2 regions of the Herbaspirillum sp. C7C8 genome follow, and region 2 is predicted to be linked to the other one. Evidence: predicted binding sites of a transcription regulator. Region 2 holds the regulator's gene; the other holds the start of a gene.
What was found. Region 2 encodes sigma-54, which starts transcription at its own class of promoters, with help from an activator protein. Its sites were predicted from a motif close to TGGCANGNAANCTGCTTT; they were not measured.

Region 1: the regulator sigma-54 is predicted to act here: its motif matches at 2,257-2,274, upstream of HWE01_RS14745 (MSMEG_0572/Sll0783 family nitrogen starvation response protein).

The regions. Positions count from the first base shown of each region.
Region 1 is NZ_JABXGG010000012.1:542-4,950, reverse strand. Features, by position in the region: gene HWE01_RS14755 (MSMEG_0568 family radical SAM protein) at 1-642, opposite strand, end outside; gene HWE01_RS14750 (Nit6803 family nitrilase) at 599-1,681, opposite strand; gene HWE01_RS14745 (MSMEG_0572/Sll0783 family nitrogen starvation response protein) at 1,698-2,180, opposite strand; gene HWE01_RS14740 (aminotransferase-like domain-containing protein) at 2,624-4,018, shown strand; gene HWE01_RS22935 (restriction endonuclease) at 4,050-4,409, opposite strand, start outside.
Region 2 is NZ_JABXGG010000011.1:105,333-109,741, forward strand. Features, by position in the region: gene HWE01_RS14380 (UbiX family flavin prenyltransferase) at 47-649, opposite strand; gene grxD (Grx4 family monothiol glutaredoxin) at 675-986, opposite strand; gene hpf (ribosome hibernation-promoting factor, HPF/YfiA family) at 1,361-1,723, opposite strand; gene HWE01_RS14395 (RNA polymerase factor sigma-54) at 1,877-3,367, opposite strand; gene lptB (LPS export ABC transporter ATP-binding protein) at 3,467-4,210, opposite strand; gene lptA (lipopolysaccharide transport periplasmic protein LptA) at 4,213-4,409, opposite strand, start outside.

The DNA of each region.
Region 1 (4,409 bases), on a different contig from region 2:
CCGGAACCAGGCATCGTCGTCGGGCGGCTCGCACTGTCCCTGGATGGGGAGGTTCACCGCCGACTTCACACCGAAGGCGCTTTCGCACAGGATCTGCGCGCCCCGGTCCGTGGCATTGGGCGTGCCGGTGGTCATGACCATGTGCCTGACGCCATCCAGCAACACTGCCGCGCGCGCCACTTCACCGAGTTGCTCGGGGGTCTTGCGCAGGATGGTGCGGCCGGCCGCGAGCGACTGCCCGATGGCGCAGAACTGGCAGGACTTGCGGCGGCTCTCATAGCGGATGCAGCTTTGCAGGATAGTGGTGGCCAGCACGTCGGCGCCGTGCAGGGTAGCGATCTTGCCGTAGGGGATGCCGTCGAAGGTCTGCATCTTGTAGAAGCGCGGCTGGCGCGGGAAGGACACCACGCCCACCTCCACGCCATCGCGCAGGATGCGCGAGGCGCCATCCGCGCCGGGCTGGGTCGCCACGTAGGGCGAGGACCAGGCACCGGCCGTGTGGACCGGGATCATCACGGTATGACCATCGACGGTGACTGCCTTGTGATCCGACGGCCCGGCCCCGCCTCGCCGGCTCTGTGCACCGGCGCCGGGATCGTCAAGACGCAGCCCTAAGGATTGCAGTTCCGAGATCAACTCCATGGGGGCCTTGCGGCTCGGACGCTGGGGATGCAACTGGATGACGGCTGTCTGCATGATGGGACCTCGCGGAAGGATGAGTGACAGGAGCAGGCTGTTCCGCCGGGAACAGCGAGGACATGGGAGAAGTACGGCGATCATCGATCACCAGGTGCAGCAGTTCGGGGCGCGCATAGTGGCCGACCGAATCCATCATGCGCTTGCGCTTGGTGACCAGTTCCATGTCCAGGTCGGCCACCAGGATGCCTTCGCCGCTGCGCAGGGGCTCGGCCAGCAGCTTGCCTTCCGGCGAGACGATGGCGGTACAGCAGCCACCGCGCAGCGCCTTCTGTGCCTTGGGATCGGGCTCGATGGCGGCGATCTGTTCATCGGTCAGCCAGCCGGTGGCATTGATGACGAAGCAGCCCGACTCCAGTGCGTGATGGCGGATGGTGACCTCCATCTGGTCAGCGAAGATCTGCCCCACCATGGAACCGGGGAACTGGGCGCAATGGATTTCTTCGTGCTGGGCCATGAGGCTGTAGCGCGCCAGCGGGTTGTAGTGTTCCCAGCAGGCCAGCGCCCCCAGGCGCCCCACGGCGGTAGGCACCACCTTCAGGCCGCTGGCATCGCCCTGCCCCCAGATCATGCGCTCGTGATAGGTCGGCGTGATCTTGCGGCGTTTCAGCACCAGCTCGCCGTCGGCATCGAAGACCAGTTGCGTGTTGTAGAGCGTGCCGTGGTCGCGTTCGTTGACGCCCAGCACCACCACCGTGCCATGCGCGCGTGCCGCTTCTGACACCGCCTGAGTTACGGGGCCGGGCACCGTCACCGCACGCTCGTAGAGCAGCAGGTGTTCCGGACCTGACGCAAAGGGCGGCCGCACGAACGAGAAGTACGGATAGTAAGGAACGAAGGTTTCCGGAAACACCACCAGTTGCGCGCCTTGTCTGGCAGCCTCGGCAATGGCCTGGCATACCTTGGCCATGGTACCGAGCTCGCTGTCGAGGTCGGGCGCGATCTGCACCGCCGCCGCCCGTACCGTTCTCTTGTGGATGCTCATGTGCCGCCCCTTTCCATTACAGGGTCCAGGTATCGAGGATGAAGGCGTTGTCGCGACGATGCAGCAGCACCAGGTCGAGCACGTCCAGCGGATTGATGGGGCGGATGCCGGGAATCAGCGAGGGCTCGCCGTGGCCGTACAGCGCCTGCAGGGCGAAGCGGCAGGCGTAGACCTTGCCGCCCTCTTCCATGAACTTGACGATCTGCTTGTTGAAGTTCTGGTGACCGGGGAAGGCTTCGTCCCCCAGCGTGGGGAAACCGCGCTGCACGCCCAGCGTCACGCCGGGACCATAGAGCAGGATGGAGGTCTCGAAACCCTTGCGCTTCAAGCGGGTTGCCTGCAGCAGGTTGACGAAACCGATCGAGCCTTCGAAGGCCACCGTATGGAAGGTCACCAGCGCTTTTTCTCCCGGCTGGGCTTTGACGTCTTCGAACACCTTCTCTTCATAATCCACCAGGAAATCGCCGGGGGCGTGGGCTGCTTTGGTGACTGCGGGCATGGTGATACTCCTCTCGATTGCTGTTGGTCTGCACTTGGGGAAGTGGTCCGGCGAGTTCGCCGCGACACTGGAATTGAAGGCATCAGTCATGCCACCAACACCCCGTCAATGTGCGAATTGACTGCATAAAAATCCCGTCAATCCTCCCCTCACAGAATGGAATCCAGCATCTGCGCGGCTTGCCGAATCGGTGCTTGCAGCATGGTTTTTGGGCCATGTGAAGCAATCCATTCAATCGCTCCATACAATCGGACAGCATCGCGCAAACCCTTGTGCACTCTGGCGTTGCGGCGCGTCTTGAGTTGGTGCAGAGCGCTGCGCGCGGATGATGCAAGACGGTGCAATTTTGTACCTGTACGGCAGAGATTGGATGGAATGCAAATTGCATTCAATGACACCAGTCGATACGGTCAATATTGAAGTCAGGAAACGAGGAAGTTGCCATGACCAAGAACAGCGCCATGTGGGTTCCCAAATTGAAGAAAGGTGGCGGCCCGCTTTATCTGGCCATCGCCAATGCGATTGCCGAGGACGTCGCCACCGGCCACCTGCAGCCCGAGCAGCGGCTACCGCCGCAGCGCAAGCTGGCCGAGGTGCTGGACCTGGACTTCACCACGGTCGCGCGCGCCTATACGGAAGCGCATCGGCGCGGACTGGTGGATTCGGTGGTGGGACGCGGCACCTTCGTCTGCGGCAAGCGCCGCCCGCGCATCCCGCGCCTGACTGAAGGCCGCCCCAACGTCGACATGTCGATGAACATGCCGCCCGAGCCGGATTCGCCGGAGCTGATGGAGTTGATGCAGTCGGGCTGGAACAAGGTCAATGCACGCCTGCGCGACCTGATGCGTTATCAGGATTTCGGTGGTTCGCCCGAGGATCGCGAAGCCGGTGCGCTGTGGCTGCGCCGGCGCGGGCTGGTGGTGGAACCGGAACGGGTGCTGGTGACGCCGGGGGCGCAATGTGCGCTGCTGGCCATCCTGACCATGCTGGTCGGACCTGGCGGAGTGCTCTGTTGCGAGGACGTGACCTACCCCGGCCTGCGCGCCCTGGCCGGGCATCTCAACATCAAGCTGGTTGGCTTGCCGATGGACAATGAGGGCATTGATGCGGTGGCCTTTGCCGGGGCCTGTGCGCAATATGCGCCGAAAGCGCTGTATTGCAATCCCACCCTGCTCAATCCGACCACCTGCACGACTTCGGTATCGCGCCGCCAGGCGCTGGTGGAGATCGCCCGTCACTATGAAGTGGCCATCATCGAGGATGATGCCTATGGCTTCCTGCCGCGTGCAGCACCGCCGGCCATTGCCAGCATGGGCAGCGAGCTGACCTACTATGTCACCGGACTGGCCAAGACCGTGGGGGCCGGTTTGCGCATCGCTTATATGGTGGCGCCCGATGCCGCCTCGGCGGCGCGCCTGACGGCGGCACTGCGTGCGACGACGGTGATGGCTTCACCGGTTACCTCGACCCTGGCAACTTATTGGATACGCGATGGCGTGGCGGATCTGGCGCTGGCCAATATCCGCAAGGAGTCGATGGCGCGGCAGAAGATTGCGGCCCGCATCTTGCCCGAGCATGGGTATGCCTCGGAACCGGAGGCGTTTCATTTGTGGGTGAAGCTGCCGGGGGGATGGCAGGCCAGTACCTTCTCGGCACAGATGCGCGCCAATGGGGTGGCGGTGGTGGGAGTGGATGCGTTTGCCGTGACTACTGCGCCGGTGCAGGCTGTGCGTGTTTGTATTGGGGGGATTGTCAGTCGGGGAGATATTCAGCATGCGCTGATGTTGATGCGGGATACCTTGGGGGAGCAGCCGTTGGTCAGGGCGGCTGTGGTTTGAGGGTGCCGGGGCCAAGTATCCAACAATACGCCTATTCACCTTCGAAGTAATCTGAGTCGATCTTTTTGATCTCGTAGACGCCGACTTGAGCGACGCCGACATTATGATCAACCATAAATTTTGCTAGCTGCTTTCCGTCTAGAAGAATGATCTTGGAGCTGATTATGTTTGCGTAATCTTCAGCATCTTTCGAAAAAACTGAGGTGGTAATGAATACCCCTTTGTTTGCACGCTGCCCCTGCAGTGCACCGGCGAATTTCTGGATTTCTGGTCTTCCAACCGTTCCATCCCACCTCTTGGCCTGGACATATATGACATCGAGGCCCAGACGGTCTTCTTTGATGATGCCGTCAATTCCTCCGTCGCCACTCTTTCCAACAGCGCTCGCAGC
Region 2 (4,409 bases):
ATTTGCAATCCGGCGTCGGAAGAGATGTTGCGGGACACGAAGAACGTCAGCCCGGATTACCCTTCATGCCCTGCCACTCCGGCGTCAACTGCATGGCAATCCCGAACATGTCCAGCACGCGCCCCAGGGTGTGATCCACCATTTCTTCCATGGACGCAGGGCGCTGGTAGAAGCCGGGCAGGGGCGGGAAGATCACGCCGCCCATTTCCGTGACTGAGGTCATGTTGCGCAGATGGGCCAGATTGAACGGGGTCTCGCGCACCATCAGCACCAGTCGGCGGCGTTCCTTGAGCACCACATCGGCTGCACGGGTGATGAGATTGTCGGAGAGGCCATGCGCCACGGCGGCCAGGGTCTTCATCGAACAGGGCGCCACCACCATGCCGGCAGAGGCGAACGAGCCACTGGCGATGCACGCGCCGACATCGCGCACGTTGTGCACCACATCGGCCAGCGCTTCCACATCCTTGCGCCGCATGTCCAGTTCCTGGTGCAGATTGAGCACGCCGGCTTCGGAGACCATCAGATGCGTCTCCACCTGACCATGCTTGCGCAGGTGTTCCAGCAGCCGGACACCATAGATGGCCCCGGTGGCCCCGGTGATCGCAACGATCAGGCGCTGGCGGGGCTGACTGGAAGAAGCACTCATGCGCGCTCTACGGGGCAGGGCAGACTCAGCCCTTGATCAGGGTCTGCAGCTCGCCCGAGGCGTACATCTCGCTCATGATGTCGGAGCCACCGACGAATTCGCCCTTCACGTACAGCTGGGGAATGGTCGGCCAGTTCGAGTATTCCTTGATGCCCTGGCGCACGTCGGGGCTTTCCAGCACGTTGACGGTGACGATGTTCTCGGCGCCGCTGGCCTTGAGCAGCTGGATGGCCTTGCCGGAAAAGCCGCATTGCGGGAACTGCGCGGTGCCCTTCATGAACAGCACCACAGGGTTTTGGGTCACGGTTTCTTTGATCCAGGATTGGACGTCGCTCATGGCTGTGCCTTTAAAAATGGGATTGCCCGACATTATAGGGAAAAGCCGGCAGGCGCGTTGAAATCGGCAGCACGCCATTCGTCCGTCTGAGCCGGCGGGAAATTGCATCAGGGAAATGATTTATATCGTATGCAGTTTCTTCTGGGCAGCAGATGAGGGTGCTGCGCAAGACATTCAAGCAGAGCGATGAACAATGTTCACTGCGGTTTTGCCGGGAAGTTGCCCGGCGTAATGATTTATATGTTTTTCACAGGCATCGCCGATGCTGTGGCCCCAATGAAAAAGGGCGCTTGCGCGCCCCTTCCTCGTGAAATCCGGCTGGCTTTCTCAGCAGCCCTGCAGGCTGCGAGGTGGCTTGCCGTTGGTGTCCTGGCTTATGCCGCTCCGGCTACCGCATCCTCGGGCGTGTCGTCCGGCAGGCGCTTGGCAATGGAGTGATGCTCCTGCAACTTGTCCTTGTGCTTGATGACCTGGCGATCGAGCTTGTCGATCAGGGTGTCAATGGCAGCGTAGAGGTCGTGTGCGATGCTTTCCGCATGTAGATCCTTCCCCTTGATGTGGACGTTGATTTCCGCTTTTTGGCGCTTTTCCTTTTCTGTGAGTTTATCTACGCTCAGGATCACGCTGACGTCGATCACGTTGTCGAAATGGCGCTTGATACGCGAGAGCTTGCTTTGCACGTATTCCCGGATGGCGGGGGTCAGTTCGAGGTGGTGTCCACTGATGGTCAGATTCATACAAGACTCCTATCGTGAAGTCACTGGAGGTTCGTGCAATCGATCCTGCTGCAGCTGTACCACGGGCACGGTCTTCGTGTCGGATGGCGTGGGCATCAGTCGGGATGCTTGCCTGAACACAGCAACGGTACTGCAGAAAAACTGAGGAAAAACTCAGAGGGACTTGCGGAGATTGACTGGCGGAATCTTCAACACTTCGCGGTATTTGGCGACTGTGCGTCGCGCGACCACCATGCCTTGTTCTGCCAGCATATCCGCAATCTTGCTATCGGATAATGGGGTCTGCGGGTTTTCGGCTCCTATCAACTGTTTGATCAGCGCCCGTATCGCGGTGGAGGAAGCTTCGCCTCCGGTTTCAGTCGCGACGTGGCTACCGAAGAAGTATTTCAACTCAAACATACCATGCGGAGTGAGCATGTATTTCTGAGTCGTCACGCGAGAGATGGTGCTCTCGTGTAGACCCAGTGTATCAGCAATTTCACGCAGCACAAGGGGGCGCATGGCCACTGCACCATGGGAAAAGAAGTTTCTTTGACGTTCCACAATAGCCTGCGCGACGCGCAAAATTGTATCGAAACGTTGCCGCATGTTCTTGATGAGCCACTTGGCTTCCTGCAACTGCGAGGACAGCGAACCTTCGCCCTTGGCCTGCTTCAAGGCACTGGCGTACATCGCATTGACGCGCAGCTTGGGCATGACCTCATGGTTGAGCATGACCTGCCAGCCGTTCTTTGTCTGCTTGACAATCACGTCCGGCACCACGTAGTCCGAGGCGTCACGCGCGAATTCGGCACCCGGATGCGGACGGCACTGGCGGATCACGGCCTGGGCTTCACGCAGGTCTTCGTCATCACAATCGAGAGCCTTCTTGATCTTGTTGAAGTCGCGCTGGGCGAACAGCGGCAGGTAATCCTCAACGATCCTCAGCGCCAGCTTGCGCGTGACAAAGGGGATCTTGGGCAGGCGGCGGATCTGCAAGGCCAGGCATTCGCCGGCACTGCGCGCGCCCACGCCGGCCGGGTCCAGGCTCTGCAGCAGCTTGAGCGAAATCGACAGCTCTTCCATGTCGATACCCAGCTCTTCAGGCAGGCGCGCGAGGATGTCTTCCAGCGGTTCTTCCAGATAGCCGCTCTCGTCGAGCGCATCGGTGAGCAGTTCCAGCAGCGCACGATCGCGCAGGGTGCGCGCAGTCACGCGGATCTGTTCCAGCAGGTGTTCGCGCAGGGTCAGTTCATGGGCTTCCAGCTGCGGGCGGGCATCGTCGTCATCGGGTGACTTGCCGCTGCGGGCGACGTCATCGAAGCTCCAGTCGGCATCACCGGTGACACCGGTGTCCGGATTGTTGTCCTGGTACTCGAAGCTGGAATCGCCATCGCTGGCAGCGGGCGTCGCTTCGCCGCTGTTTTCATGAGGGGTGTCGGCCACGCCACTGGAAGGCGAACTGGAGACGGCACCGTCGGCCAGCAGACGCACCGAATTGTCGAGAGCGTCATCGAGACGCTCCAGCAGGGGATTGTCGGAGAGGATCTGTTCCAGTTCCTGGTGCAGTTCCAGCGTCGACAGTTGCAGCAGCCTGATCGACTGCTGCAGTTGCGGCGTCAATGCGAGGTGCTGCGAGGTACGTAACTGGAGCGACTGTTTCATCTGTCTTTCTGAAAGCGGCGTGGCCCGCGGGTTGCTGTGCCTGTCGTTGCGTGATGCCTGGGTGTCGGTGATGCTCGATACGTAGGGCGACTGTGCTGCTTACATGCGGAAGTGCTCGCCCAGATAGACGCGGCGTACCGACTCGTTGGCAATGATCTCTTCCGGATTGCCGCTGGCCAGCACCGTGCCCTGGTTGATGATGTAGGCGCGATCGCAGATGCCCAGCGTCTCGCGCACGTTGTGGTCGGTGATGAGCACGCCGATGCCACGCTCCTTGAGGAAGCGCACGATACGCTGGATCTCGATCACCGCAATCGGGTCGATACCGGCAAACGGTTCATCGAGCAGCACGAAGCGCGGATCGGTGGCCAGCGCGCGAGCGATCTCGACGCGTCGGCGCTCACCGCCCGACAGTGACAGGGCCTGGCTTTCGCGCAGCTTTTCGATCTGCAGTTCGTGCAGCAGGTTGTTGAGGCGGCCCTCGATTTCATCGCGCGAGAGCGGCTTGCCGTCTTCCTGGCGCAGCTCCAGCACGGCGCGGATGTTGTCTTCCACCGTCAGCTTGCGAAACACCGAGGCTTCCTGCGGCAGGTAGGATAGGCCCATGGTGGCGCGCTTGTGAATGGGCATGCGCGAAATGGGCGCGCCATCCAGGTCGATCTCGCCGCCATCGGAGGGTACCAGCCCCACGATCATGTAGAACGAGGTGGTCTTGCCGGCACCATTGGGGCCGAGCAGGCCGACCACTTCGCCGCTGCGCACTTCCATCGAGACATCGCGCACCACCTGGCGCGCGCCGTAACTTTTCTTCAGGCCGCGAACGACCAGCGAACTGGCTACCATCCTTACTGGTCCTTTCCGTTCTGACGACGCGCTGCCGGCTGGGCCGGTGCTGCGGGCTGGGCGTCCGTGGCCGGCGGCGGGTTCTTGGGCTGGATCACGGCCGTGATGCGGCCCGCGCCCGGCTTGCTCTGGCCGCTGGCAGTGTTGTTGACCGAATAGAATTCGGCGCGGCTGTCATAGGAAATGAATTCGCCGTTGA